One region of the Nocardiopsis sp. NPDC007018 genome, then DNA from elsewhere that is predicted to be linked to it. Evidence: predicted binding sites of a transcription regulator. Region 1 holds the regulator's gene; the other holds the start of a gene.
The links. The regulator LexA, encoded in region 1, represses DNA repair genes until DNA is damaged. The targets are predictions, from matches to a motif close to TCGAACANNTGTTCGA.

Region 1 (10,357 bases):
CCCATCCCCTTCGGGGTGGCGTGCCCCCTCAGCTGCAACCGCTGGTGGCGCCGCAGCCCTCGCACGCGTAGCAGCTGCCGGCCGGGCGCATCCTGGTCCCGCACGTGGTGCACAGGGGCGCGTCGGCCACGAACCCCTCGGAGAAGTGCTCGCTGGGGTGGCCCTCCCCCGCCGGGGCCTCGCTCGGGGCGGCCGACTGCGCGTACGACTCCACCTGCACGGCCGCCTGGGCCGGGTCCTCGGCGTGGAGCCGGGCCTCGCGCTCCGAGGCGGAGAGGACCCCCAGAGCCGCCCGCTCCTCGTGTGGAAGGTGGTCCAGGGCCAGGCGGCGGAAGATGTAGTCCACCACCGACTGCGCCATCCGGATGTCCGGATCGTCCGTCATGCCCGCCGGGTCGAACCGCATGTTGGTGAACTTCTCCACGTAGGTCTCCAGCGGCACCCCGTACTGGAGGGCGATGGAGATCGCGATGGAGAAGGCGTCCATCACCCCGGCCAGGGTGGAGCCCTGCTTGCCGAGCTTGAGGAACACCTCTCCGAGCCCGCTGTCCGGGTAGGAGCCCGCCGTGATGTAGCCCTCGGCTCCGCCCACGGAGAACGAGGTGGTCTCACTCGGCCGCTTCTTGGGCAGGCGCCGCCGCACCGGTTGGGGCGCCTCGCCCGCCTCCCCCGACGTCCCCGAGGCGGACAGCGGCTGCCCCACCTTGCAGTTGTCCCGGTAGACCGCCAGTGCCTTGAGTCCCAGCCGCCAACCCTCGTGGTAGATCTCCTCGAAGTCGGTGACGGTCGCGGCCTCCGGAACGTTCACCGTCTTGGAGATCGCCCCCGACAGGAACGGCTGGGTGGCCGCCATCATGCGCACGTGCCCCATGGGCTGGATGTAGCGGCGCCCCATCGCGCAGTCGAACACCTCGTAGTGTTCCCGCCGCAGCCCGGGCGCGTCGACCACGTGCCCGTGCTCCGCCACGTGGTCGACGATCGGTGTGATCTGCTCGTCCGGGTACCCCAGGTTGCGCAGTGCGCGGGGGATCGCCTGGTTCACGATCCGCATGGAGCCGCCGCCGACCAGCTTCTTGTACTTGACCAGGGAGAAGTCGGGTTCGATTCCGGTCGTGTCGCAGTCCATCATGAACCCGATGGTGCCCGTGGGGGCGAGGAGGCTGGCCTGGGCGTTGCGCCATCCGTGGCGTCGACCGACCTCCAGGCACCGGGCCCACTCCTCGGTGGCGGCCGCGTGGACGGGTTCCTCCAGGGTCCCGACGGGGCGCAGGTCGTCGTTGGCCGCCGCGTGTTTGAGCACGACCCGTTCGTGGGCCTTCGCGTTGCGCCCGTAGCCCTCGTAGGGGCCGACCACCCCGGCGAGTTCGGCCCCGCGCCGGTAGGCGGCGGCGGTCATCAGCGAGGTGACCGAGGCGGCCACGGCCCGTCCGCCCTCCGAGTCGTAGGCGTGGCCGGTGGCCATGAGCAGGGCGCCCAGGTTCGCGTAGCCGATCCCCAGCTGCCGGTAGGCGCGGGTGGTCTCACCGATCCGCTCCGTGGGGAAGTCGGCGAAGGTGATGGAGACGTCCATCGCCGTGATCACCAGTTCGACGAGGCGGGTGAGGCCCTCGGCGTCGAACGTGTCGTCCTCGCGCAGGAACTTGAGCAGGTTGACGGAGGCCAGGTTGCAGGACGAGTCGTCCAGGCTGAGGTACTCGCTACACGGGTTGCTCGCGGTGATGCGGCCGCTCTCGGGGGTGGTGTGCCAGTCCTGGATGGTGCCGTCGTACTGGATGCCGGGGTCGGCGCACTCCCAGGCGGCCCGGGCCATGCGGTGGAAGAGGTCCCGGGCGTCGACGGTGGCGATGACCTCGCCGGTGGTGCGGGAGGTCAGGCCGAACTCGGAGCCGGTCTCCACGGCGCGCATGAAGGCGTCCGTCACCCGCACGGAGTTGTTGGCGTTCTGGTACTGGACGCTGAACATGTCGTCGCCGCCCAGGTCGACGTCGAAGCCCGCGTCGCGCAGGGCGCGGATCTTGTGCTCCTCGCGGGCCTTGGTCTCGACGAACTCCTCGATGTCGGGGTGGTCCACGTCGAGCACCACCATCTTGGCCGCCCGCCGGGTGGCGCCGCCGGACTTGATGGTCCCGGCGGAGGCGTCGGCGCCCCTCATGAACGAGACCGGGCCCGAGGCGGAACCGCCGGAGGACAGGAGCTCCTTGCTGGAACGGATGCGCGACAGGTTCACTCCGGCACCGGAGCCGCCCTTGAAGATCAGCCCCTCCTCCTTGTACCAGTCCAGGATCGACTCCATGGTGTCGTCCACGGACAGGATGAAGCAGGCGGAGACCTGGGCCTTCGAGGTGGTTCCGACGTTGAACCAGACCGGGGAGTTGAAGCTGAACAGCTGGTGGGCCAGGGCGTACTTGAGCTCGTGGTCGAAGACCTCGGCGTCCTTGTCGGTGGCGAAGTAGCCGTGGGAGCGGCCGGTCTCGGTGTAGACGCCCACGACGCGGTCGATGAGCTGCTTGAGGCTCCACTCGCGTTCGGGGGTGCCCACGGTGCCCCGGAAGTACTTGCTCGCGACGATCTGGGTGGCGTTCACGGACCAGCTGGCGGGGAACTCGACGCCGCGCTGCTCGAAGTTGACGGACCCGTCGCGCCAGTTGGTGATGACGACGTCGCGGAGTTCCCACTCCAGGGTGTCGTACGGGTGGACGCCCTCGGTGGTGTTGAACCGGTCGATCGTCAGCCCCCCGGCCGCGCGCCCCGTCGTACCGCTGCTCTTGCGTGCCATGGCGGTGTCTCCCCCCGAAGGTCATGCGCGGACCCGGCGTTGACCGCGCGGACGTCTCATGTGTGTTCGGGGTGGCGCGGAGGGCGCGGCGTTCGCCGTGCTCCCGCCCACCTCGCGGTGGCCGTACCGGCGCGGCCCGTGCTACCCGGTGGTGTCGACCACGGGCTCCCCCTCGCGGTCCTGTCGCAGGCTGGCGATCTCGGCCTCGAAGTCGGCGAGGCTCTCGAACCCACGGTAGACGCTGGCGAAGTGCAGGTAGGCGACCTCGTCCAGGTCGCGCATGGGGCCCAGGATGGCCAGGCCGATCTCGTGCGCGGGCACCTCGGCCACTCCCCGGCCGCGGATCTCCTCCTCGACCTGCTGGCCGAGTTTGGCGAGGGCGTCCTCGGACACGGGGCGGCCCTGGCAGGCGCGGCGCACTCCGGCGATGATCTTGGTGCGGCTGAAGGGTTCGGTCACCCCGGAGCGCTTGGCCACCATCAGCAGGACGGTCTCCTGGGTGGTGAAGCGGCGCTCGCAGACGGGGCAGGTCCGTCTGCGGCGGATGGCCGCGCCGTCGTCTGTGGACCTGCTGTCGATCACCCTGGTGTCCGGATGACGGCAGAACGGACAGTGCATCCCGGTTCACCTGGCTTTCTCTACCCGACCAACAACCCTAGGCTTCTACTTAACCACAACTTGTTGACCACAGCCCCCATGCCAACACCAGATGTTGTGGTCGAACCTAGGTGTTGAGACGGACGCCCGCAACCCTGGCACCGGCGTGTCCCCAATCCCGGGACAGGGGGCGCCGAAGCACACGGTTCGGGGAGGTGGAAACGGGGATGTGCGGCCCTGGGAGCCGTTTCCCAGGATAAGGGGGCGCGGGCGCGCGGCCCGCCGGACGCCACACCGTGACGCGTCCGAATTCCCCCGCGCCCGTCCGGCGCGCGACGCGGACGCGGCGACGCGAGACGAACCCCATACGGAGGTCGCGCATTCGGACGACAACGGCCCCCCTCGTGTCCGCGCATATGTGCGACCCGGAAAATCGGCGCGCGAAAACACAATGGGAAATCGCCGGGACCCGTCCACGGCTTCTCGAACGCTTGTTTGATATCACCGTGTGCAACGACTAAAGTTGACCTTGATTTCACACCGGCTTCGCCGTCCGGTCCGCGTGGCCCGTGACCGGCCGCACACGCGGGCCCTGACCGAACCGAACACCGAGGAGGCCCGGCCGTGCCGGAGGACAAGCCCGGAGCCGTCGGCTCAGGACCCACCACCGTTCTTTCGCCCGTGGGCGACCCGGGCGCGTCCGCGCCCGACACCCCCAGACTCACCGCACGCCAGCAGAGCGTCCTCAACTGCATCCAGAAGTACGTCCGCGAGCGGGGGTACCCGCCGTCCATCCGGGAGATCGGCGACACGGTCGGCCTGTCCAGCCCCTCCAGCGTGGCGCATCAGCTCAAGGTGCTCCAGCGCAAGGGGTACCTGCACCGGGACCAGAACCGGCCGCGCGCCGTGGAGCTGCGCACCCCCGGCCGCGGGGCCTCCCAGACCCTCACCCAGGAGGAGCTCACCGCCGACTCCACCCGCGCGGCGTCCGTCCCGCTGGTCGGCCGGATCGCCGCCGGCGGCCCGATCCTGGCCGAGGAGGCGGTCGAGGACGTCCTGGCGCTCCCCCGGCAGCTGGTCGGTGAGGGGCGCCTGTTCATGCTCACCGTGGTCGGCGACTCCATGATCGACGCCGCGATCACCGACGGCGACCTGGTCGTGGTGCGCCAGCAGCAGACCGCCGAGAACGGCGACATCGTCGCGGCGCTGCTCGACGACGAGGCGACCGTCAAGGTGCTGCGCCGGGAGCCGGACGGGCACGTGTGGCTGATGCCGCGCAACGACGCCTACGAGCCCATCCAGGGCGACCAGGCCACCATCCTCGGCAAGGTCGTCACGGTCATGCGCCGCGTCTGAGCTACTGGTCCCGGAGCCGGGGGCGCGGGGCGGGCCGCTACGCTGAGGGCGTGTCGACACCTGCCTGCGCTCCCGTTCCTCCCGCCCCGCACCGGCTCCGGGCCGCCCTGGCCGCCTCCGTGGCCGCCGCGGTCCTGATGGTCAGCGCGTGCGCGCCCGACGACGGCGCCGACCCGGTGCTGCCCGGCGCCCCCGGGCGGGAACGCGAGGTCTCCTTCGAGGGCGGCGGCTTCACGGTGCCCGGAACCTTCACCGCGCCCGCCGACACCGGCGGCACCGTCCCCGGGGTACTCATCATCTCGGGCAGCGGCCCCACCGACCGCGACGGCAACGGCAGTGTGCGCCCCGACGCCGACACCAACCTCAACCTCGCCCGCGTGCTGACCAGCGCCGGGGCGGCGTCCCTGCGCTACGACAAGTTCGGCAGCGCCGACCCGGACCGGATGAGCGAGGCCGAGGAGGAGGCCCTCGACCAACCGGTGGACCCGCTGGTCTTCGACCGGCAGATGGCCGCCGCCTACGCCGAGCTGGTCGCCCAGCCCGAGGTGGACCCCGAGCGCACCCTCGTCCTGGGGCACAGCGAGGGGGCCCTGTTCGCACTGCGCGCCCATGAGGTCCTCGACGCGGAACCCGCCCTGGTACTGGCCGCCCCGCCGGGTACGCGCATGCTCGACCTGATCGACCGGCAGGTCTCCGAGCAGGTGCGCGTCGCCGAGGCCCAGGGCGGCATCGACGAGGCGGGCGCCGCGCGGATGCTGTCCGACCTGCGGGCGGGGCGGGCCTCGGTCCGCTCCGGCCGCGCCCTGCCCGAGACCGACGCCACCGGCCTGTTCGACGAGAACGGCGCCGACTACCTGGCCTGGATCGACGCCTTCGACCCGGTGGAGCTGGCCGAGGACCTGCCCGAGAACACCCCGGTGCTGGTCCTGTGGGGCGAGCGGGACGCGCAGGTGAACCAGGAGGAGGTCGACCGGCTCATGACCGGTCTGCCCGGCGCCGAGCGGGTGGACCTGGCCGGGGCCGACCACATCCTGCGGGAGTACGACGACTCCCCCGGGGCCGTCGCACCCGACGCGGACCGCGCGTTCTCCCCCGACGTGGCCCCGGCGCTGGAGCGCTTCCTCGACGGCCTCTGGTAACGGGGCGGAGCCGCCCTAGTCGTCCTCGGGGGCGGGCAGCTGGTCCACGACGGAGCGGGCGAGGAGCTGGGCCCTCTCCTGCGCCGTCGCGCCGTCCAGGGAGTCGAGTGCGTCGTAGTCGGTGGCGGCGGTGTAGCAGGACTCCAGGTACAGGTTGGAGACCCGCACCCCCACGCAGCCCACCTCGAAGGCGCCCTCCTCCACCCAGGTGAGGGCCTCGTCTCCGAGACCGTCGACCGGGCTGGCGTCGTTGCCGTCCGCCGTGGCGCGCAGGGTGTCGGCGGCGGTGTCCTCGCCTCCCTCGACGGGGGCCGCGACCAGGACGAGGGTGGCGGCGGAGGGCACGGAGCCGCCGGTGCCCTCGGGCGTGGCCCAGCGGCACTGCCATCCGGTGCCGAACGCGTCCTGGGCGGTGCCCACGGTCTCCTCGAGCTCGTTCTCGTAATCGGGCACCAGATCGGCGAGGGTATCGGTCTCCCCAACCCCGCACTCGGGGGCCGCCTCGAACTCTCCGCGTTCCACGCGGTCGCCGAGCAGGTACCAGGCGAGCCAGCCCGCCAGGGCGAGGACGGCCGCGACGAGCACGACCAGCAGGGTGACGGCCAGCGCCCGGCTCTGCGGCGGGGTGGCCCCGGGGTCCTCGCGGGGACCGGAGACGGGCGGGGGGCCGGGGTGCGGGGAACTCACAGGACCTCCCCCAGCTGTTCGGCGAAGCCCACCACGGTCTCTCGGGCACGGTCGAAGGGCACGGGATCGTCCTCCTCCACCGCGCTGTAGGACACGCGGACCAGGAGGTTGTCGTGGTGGAAGGCGAGTTCGGCGGTGCCGGGGACCTGACCGCGCCAGACCTCGGCCCGGCCTCCGGAGCCCAGCTCCACCGGCCGACCGCGCTGCGGGACCACGTCCTCCTGGGCGCGGGCCGCGGCCTCGTCACCGGTGACGACGGGTTCGGCCGAGGCGTCGGTGAAGCGCGCCGACAGGTCCACCCGCAGCACACCCTGGGGGTCGGTGTCGAGCCCGGCGGTGGTCCACACGCACGCCGTGCCCTCTCCACCCGCCACGGGACCCCCGGTGTCGGTCTCCAGGACCGCGCCGGGCAGTGCCCGGGCGACGGCGTCCTCGGGGACCACCCCGCACGGTGGCGCCGAGGTGTGGGCGTCGCCGCCGTGCGGCTGGTCGGGGTCGTCCCCCGTGAGCCAGAGGCCACCGCCGACCGCGGCGGTGGAGACCACCACGGTGCCCGTCACCACGACAGCCGCCCGTACCCAGGGCCGGGGTCCAGCACCCGTCGCAGAGCCCACCGGCCACCGCCTCCCCATCAGTTGTCACACCCAAGGTAGAGGGCGGTGGTCGCGGCCGCGACCACCGCCCCGCACGACGGATCAGCCGACGACGATGTTCACCAGCTTGGGCGCGCGGACGATGACCTTGCGCACGGTCTTGTCCCCGATGAAGCCCTGGGCCTTCTCCGAGGCCAGGGCCAGCCGCTCGAGCTCGGCGGGGTCGATGTCGGGAGAGACCGACAGCTTGTCCCGGACCTTGCTCTGGACCTGCACCACGCAGGTGACGGACTCCTGGACCAGCAGGGCCGGGTCGGCCTCGGGCCAGTTGCCGACCGCGACCGAACCGGTGCGGCCGAGCTTCTCCCAGCCCTCCTCGCCGATGTAGGGCGCGAAGAGGGACAGGGCGACGGCCACGAACTCGGCGGCCTCGCGGACGGCCGGGTCGGCGGCGCCGGGGCCGGAGTCGATCGCCTTGCGGGCGGCCGAGACCAGTTCCATGCAGCGCGCGATGGCGACGTTGAAGCGCTTGTCCTCGACCAGGGCGGTGACCTGGTCGATGGTGCGGTGGGTGAAGCGGCGCAGATCGGTGTCGCCCCGGGCGGGGTCGGCACTCGGGGCGCTGCCCGCGCCCGCCTCGCTCATCACCCGGTAGGCGCGGTTGAGGAACTTCTGGGCGGCCACGACGGACACGTCAGCCCAGTCCACGTCCTCCTCGGGCGGGGAGGCGAACAGCATGGTGAGCCGGACCGCGTCGACACCGTAGGCGTCGATCTCCCTGCCCAGGTCCACGCCGTTGCCCAGTGACTTCGACATCGCCCGGCCCTCGTTGATGACCTGGCCCTGGTTGGTGAGCCGCCGGAAGGGCTCGGTGAAGCCGACCATGCCCATGTCGTACAGGACCTTGGTGAAGAAGCGCGCGTACATCAGGTGCAGCGTCGCGTGCTCCTTACCGCCGATGTAGTGGTCGACGGGCCCCCACTTGTTCACCTCGTCGGTGTCGAAGGGGGCGGTGTCCAGGTGCGAGGAGACATAGCGCAGGAAGTACCAGGACGAGTCCACGAAGGTGTCCATGGTGTCGGTGTCCCGCTCGGCCGGACCGCCGCAGGACGGGCAGTCCACGTGCAGCCACTCCTTGGCGGCGGCCAGCGGCGAGATGCCCTTGGGCGCCAGCTCGGCGCCCTGGAGGTCGGGCAGGGTGACCGGCAGCTGCTCGTCGGGGACGGCGACCTCGCCGCAGGACGGGCAGTGGATGATCGGGATCGGGGTGCCCCAGTAGCGCTGGCGGGACAGCAGCCAGTCGCGCAGGCGGTAGTTGACCGTGGCGTCTCCGGTGCCGCGCTCGCGCAGGATACCGATGATGCGCTCGATGGCGTCGGTCTTGCTGAGGCCGTCCAGCGGACCGGAGTCACGCAGGAGGCCCTCGCCCGCGGTGGCCACCCCGGTCTCGGACGGGTCGGCCTCGCCGGTCTCGACGACCACCCGCACGGGCAGGTCGAAGGCCAGGGCGAAGTCGAGGTCGCGCTGGTCGTGGGCGGGCACCGCCATGATGGCGCCGTGGCCGTACCCGGCGAGCACGTAGTCGGCGGCCCAGACGGGCATGCGCTCGCCGTTGACCGGGTTGATCGCGTAGCGGCCCAGGAACACGCCGGTCTTGGGGCGCTCGGTGGTCTGGCGCTCGATGTCGGAGAGCTTGGCGACGTCGGACCGGTAGTTCTCGAACGCCTCGCGCCGCTCGGGCGCGCACAGCTCCTCGGCCAGGTCGGCGTCGGCGGCGACCACGAAGAAGGTGGCCCCGTACAGGGTGTCGGGCCGGGTCGTGTAGACGGTGACCGGCTCGTCGCGGCCCTCGATCTCGAAGTGCACGTCGGCACCGGTGGAGCGGCCGATCCAGTTACGCTGCATGGCCAGGATCTCGTCGGGCCAGCGCCCGTTGTCGAGCTGGTCCATGTCGTCCAGCAGCCGCTGGGCGTAGTCGGTGATCTTGAAGTACCACTGGTTGAGGGCGCGGCGCTCGACCTCGGAGCCGCAGCGCTCGCACCGGCCCTGCACGACCTGCTCGTTGGCGAGCACGGTCTGGTCCTGCGGGCACCAGTTGACCAGGCCGTCCTTGCGGTAGGCCAGCCCGCGCTCGAAGAAGCGGGTGAACAGCCACTGGTTCCACTTGAAGTACTCGGGGTCGCTGGTGTGCAGGCGGTGCGACCAGTCCAGGGCCAGCCCGTAGCGGCGCATCGAGGACGCCTGGGTCTCGATGTTGGCGTACGTCCACTTGTAGGGGTGGTCGTTGTTCTTGATGGCCGCGTTCTCCGCGGGCAGGCCGAAGGAGTCCCAGCCGACCGGGTGCAGGACGTTGTCGCCGCGCTGGAGGCGGTAGCGGCCGATGACGTCGCCGATGGCGTACGCCTCCGCGTGGCCCATGTGGAGGTCGCCGGAGGGGTAGGAGAACATGTCGACGACATAGGAGCGGGGCCGGGTGTCGCCCGGGTCCATGTCGGCCTCGAACGGAAGCTCGGCGGCCCAGCGCGCCTGCCACTTGTCCTGGAGGGCGCGGGCGTCGTAGGTGTCGCCCGTCGTCTGGTCGCCGTCTACCGCTGTCATCGCTGAGTGTTCCTTAGCCGGTTCTGGGTGTGTCGCCTTCAGGTTAGCGGCTGGGCCGCCCGCGCGAAGACCGGTTTCCCGCCATCCGGGACGGGCCCGGGAACCAGCCCCCGTCACGGAGGGTGAGCGCCGTGCCGGAGGCCAGGGAGCCCAGCGCCCCTCCCCACCGACCGCCCGGTTTGTTACTCTGCCGTCAAAGTGGCGCAGAACACGCGATACAGGTCACACCTGTCTCTCGTTTCACCTGTCCGGATTCACTTGTCTGCGGGAGGCCCCCATGTTCAACCTGTCTGTTCTCCTTGAGGACGGCGCGCGTTCCGCGCCCGAGAAGGAGTGCCTGGTCTTCGGCGACACCCGGCTCAACTACGCGGTCACCGACATGATCGCCAACCAGGTGGCCAACCTGTTGGTCGCCCGGGGCGTGCGCCCCGGCGACAGGGTGGCGCTGGCCAGCCCCAACCTCCCGTACTTCCCGTTCGTGTACTTCGGCGTCCTCAAGGCGGGGGCCGTGGTGGTGCCCCTGAACGTCCTGCTCACCCCGAGGGAGATCGCCTACCACCTGGAGGACTCGGGTGCCCGGGCCCTGTTCGCCTTCACGGGAACCCCCGAAC
Region 2 (3,221 bases), on a different contig from region 1:
GGACACCGACCCGTGGTGGGCGCGGGCGATCACCGGCGCGCCGCCACGGCTCTGCCCCGACTGGCCGATCACCTGGGCGGCGACCTCCTCCGGATGGAACTCCTCGCCTAGGCGCTCGGCGTGCAGGTCGTTGAGCCGGGCGCACAGCTTCTCGGCCGTGCGGCGGCCGTTGGTGAACACGATGGTCGAGCGGTGCGCCTCGACCAGGTCCAGCACCCGCCGCTCCATGTGCGGCCACACCGAGCCCCGGCTCATCGCACCCCCCGAGCGCGGGTCCGGCGCCCCGCCCGCGGAGGCCTCGGGCGGACTCCCCGGCTCGTCCAGGTCGGGTGCGGACGCCTCCACCCGCAGGTCCATGTGCGGGGTGTCGGGCGGGGCCACGATCACGGTGCCCGGGGCGCTCGCACCGTTCCCGCTCAGGTAGGCGGCCACGGTCTCGCGCGGGCGCACGGTGGCGGACAGGCCGATCCGCTGCGCCGGGCGGTCCAGCAGGACCGACAGGCGTTCCAGGCTCAGCGCCAGGTGGGCGCCGCGCTTGGTTCCGGCCAGGGCGTGCACCTCGTCCACGATGACCGTCTCCACGCCCGCCAGGCCCTCGCGGGCCCGGGAGGTCAGCACCAGGAAGAGGGACTCGGGCGTGGTGATGAGGACGTCGGGCGGGTGGGTGGCCATCCGGCGCCGCTCCTGGGCGGGGGTGTCCCCGGTGCGCACCCCCACGGTGACGGGGGAGAGGTCCTCGCCGCCCTCGGCGGCGGCCGCGGCGATTCCGGCCAGCGGCAGGCGGAGGTTGCGCTCCACGTCCACGGCCAGCGCCTTGAGCGGGGACACGTACAGGACCCGGCAGCGCCGCGCGCGGTCCTCGGGCACCGGGGCGTGGGTGAGCCGGTCCAGGGACCACAGGAAGGCCGACAGCGTCTTGCCCGAGCCGGTCGGCGCCACGACCAGCGTGTCCCGGCCGGAGGCGATCGTCCGCCAGGCCTCGGTCTGCGCGGCCGTGGGGCCGTGCGGGAAGGTCCGCGCGAACCACGACCGGGTCGCGGGTCCGAAGGGGGCCAGGGGGTCGGTCGCTCCGCTCATCGCACCAGTCTGCCCAAGGGTTCCGACAGAACGGCGCAGGACACCCGGGTCCGGGAGGAGCCGGAACCCGTCCTGTGGACACGTCCTCGCGGCCCCCTCCCGTCACTCATACTGGGGCCGATGAGACTCACTGTTTTCTGGCACAACATGCACGCCCAGTTCGGCGAGGCCTACGCGGACAGCCTGGCCAAGGACTACGTCATCGAGGCCCTCGGCTCCCGCACGGTCAACCAGGCGCTGGCCGACGGGACCGCGGCCAAGGAGGTGTGGCGGGCCGTGTGTGACGCGTTCGACCTTCCCGCCTCCGTTCGCTGACCCCGCGTTCCCCAAGTCCGCGTAAAAACCGGGCCGCCGGGCGTTCGCACCGGATTTCGAACATGAGTTCGGGTACTCTGGGCCTGCGGCGGACCGACGACGAGCGTCGCGATTGTCGTACCGACCGCGTAGCGTCATGCCCATCATGAAGAAAAAAGCATCAACCCAACAGGGGAATCCCGTGGCATCTGGAGACCGAGACAAGGCTCTCGAAACAGCGCTCGCGCAGATCGAGCGGCAGTTCGGCAAGGGCTCCGTCATGCGGCTGGGGGACGACGACCGTCCGCCCATCGAGGCGATCCCCACCGGCGCCATCGCGCTCGACGTCGCCCTGGGCATCGGCGGCCTGCCCAAGGGCCGGGTCGTCGAGGTCTACGGCCCGGAGTCCAGCGGTAAGACCACCGTCGCCCTGCACGCCGTGGCCAGCGCCCAGAAGATGGGCGGCATCGCCGCCTTCGTCGACGCCGAGCACGCGCTCGACCCCGAATACGCGAAGAAGATCGGTGTCGACACCGACAACCTCCTGCTGTCCCAGCCGGACACCGGCGAGCAGGCGCTCGAGATCGTCGACATGCTCATCCGTTCCGGCGCCGTCTCCATCATCGTGATCGACTCCGTGGCGGCCCTGGTGCCCCGCGCCGAGATCGAGGGCGAGATGGGCGACAGCCACGTCGGCCTCCAGGCCCGGCTCATGTCCCAGGCGCTGCGCAAGATCGCCGGAGCCCTGCACTCCACCGGCACCACCGCGATCTTCATCAACCAGCTCCGCGAGAAGGTCGGCGTCATGTTCGGCTCGCCGGAGACCACCACCGGCGGCAAGGCGCTGAAGTTCTACGCCTCGGTCCGCCTGGACGTGCGCCGGATCGAGACGCTCAAGGACGGTACCGACGCGGTCGGCAACCGCACCCGCGTCAAGGTCGTCAAGAACAAGGTCGCGCCACCCTTCAAGCAGGCGGAGTTCGACATCCTCTACGGTGTCGGCGTCTCCCGCGAGGGCAGCCTCATCGACCTGGGCGTGGAGCACGCCATCGTGCGCAAGTCCGGTGCCTGGTACACCTACGACGGCACCCAGCTCGGGCAGGGCAAGGAGAACGCCCGCAACTTCCTGCGCGAGAACGTCGACGTGGCCAAGGAGATCGAGAAGAAGATCAAGGAGAAGCTGGGCATCCCCGGTTCGGGCGACGACAGCGCCTCCGGCCCCGCCGAGCCCAAGGCCGACCCGGTCAAGGCCGAGGAGCCCAAGGCCCCCGCCAAGCGCGCCGCGGCCAAGACCACCAAGGCCGCCGTTCCGGATGCGTGAGGGGCGCCGGTCACCTGACCGCGCCGGACCGGCCGAGACCGGCCTGGTGAACTCCGACGAGGGGTCCGCTCCGGAGGCACGCCCCGGAGCGGACCTGGAGAACAAGGCCAGGAACCTGGTCCTGCGGATGCTGACCCACTCACCGCGCACCCGCGCCCAGCTGGAGCGCTCCCTGCACCGCAGGGAGTACCCGGACGAGGTGGTCGAGCGGGTGCTCAACGGCCTCGACGAGGCCGGGCTCGTCGACGACGCCTCCTTCGCCCGCGCCTGGGTCGACTCCCGACAGCACGGCAGGGGCCTGTCCCGCCGTGCCCTGACCCAGGAGCTGCGCACCCGGGGGGTGGAGGAGGAGACCGTCCGCGCGGCGGTGGCCGAGGTCAGCGACGAGGACGAGCAGGAGGCCGCCCGCGCCCTGGCCCGCAAGAGCCTGCGGGGCAGCCGGGGCAGGGAGAGGGAGGCCCGGGTCCGGCGGGCCCTGGGCGTGCTGGCCCGCAAGGGGTACCCGGGCGGGCTGTCCTACCGGATCGTC

Region 2: recA (recombinase RecA) is a predicted target of LexA. The motif match lies at 1,449-1,464, and genes of this name have one in related genera.

What each region holds. Positions count from the first base shown of each region.
Region 1 is NZ_JBEYHA010000012.1:10,034-20,390, reverse strand. Features, by position in the region: gene ABZ635_RS09020 (vitamin B12-dependent ribonucleotide reductase) at 29-2,776, opposite strand; gene nrdR (transcriptional regulator NrdR) at 2,918-3,394, opposite strand; gene lexA (transcriptional repressor LexA) at 4,055-4,729, shown strand; gene ABZ635_RS09005 (alpha/beta fold hydrolase) at 4,867-5,868, shown strand; gene ABZ635_RS09000 (hypothetical protein) at 5,884-6,555, opposite strand; gene ABZ635_RS08995 (hypothetical protein) at 6,552-7,187, opposite strand; gene leuS (leucine--tRNA ligase) at 7,251-9,746, opposite strand; gene ABZ635_RS08985 (long-chain fatty acid--CoA ligase) at 10,024-10,357, shown strand, end outside.
Region 2 is NZ_JBEYHA010000006.1:127,545-130,765, forward strand. Features, by position in the region: gene ABZ635_RS04945 (ATP-dependent helicase) at 1-1,077, opposite strand, end outside; gene ABZ635_RS04950 (DUF3046 domain-containing protein) at 1,198-1,392, shown strand; gene recA (recombinase RecA) at 1,538-2,692, shown strand; gene ABZ635_RS04960 (regulatory protein RecX) at 2,685-3,221, shown strand, end outside.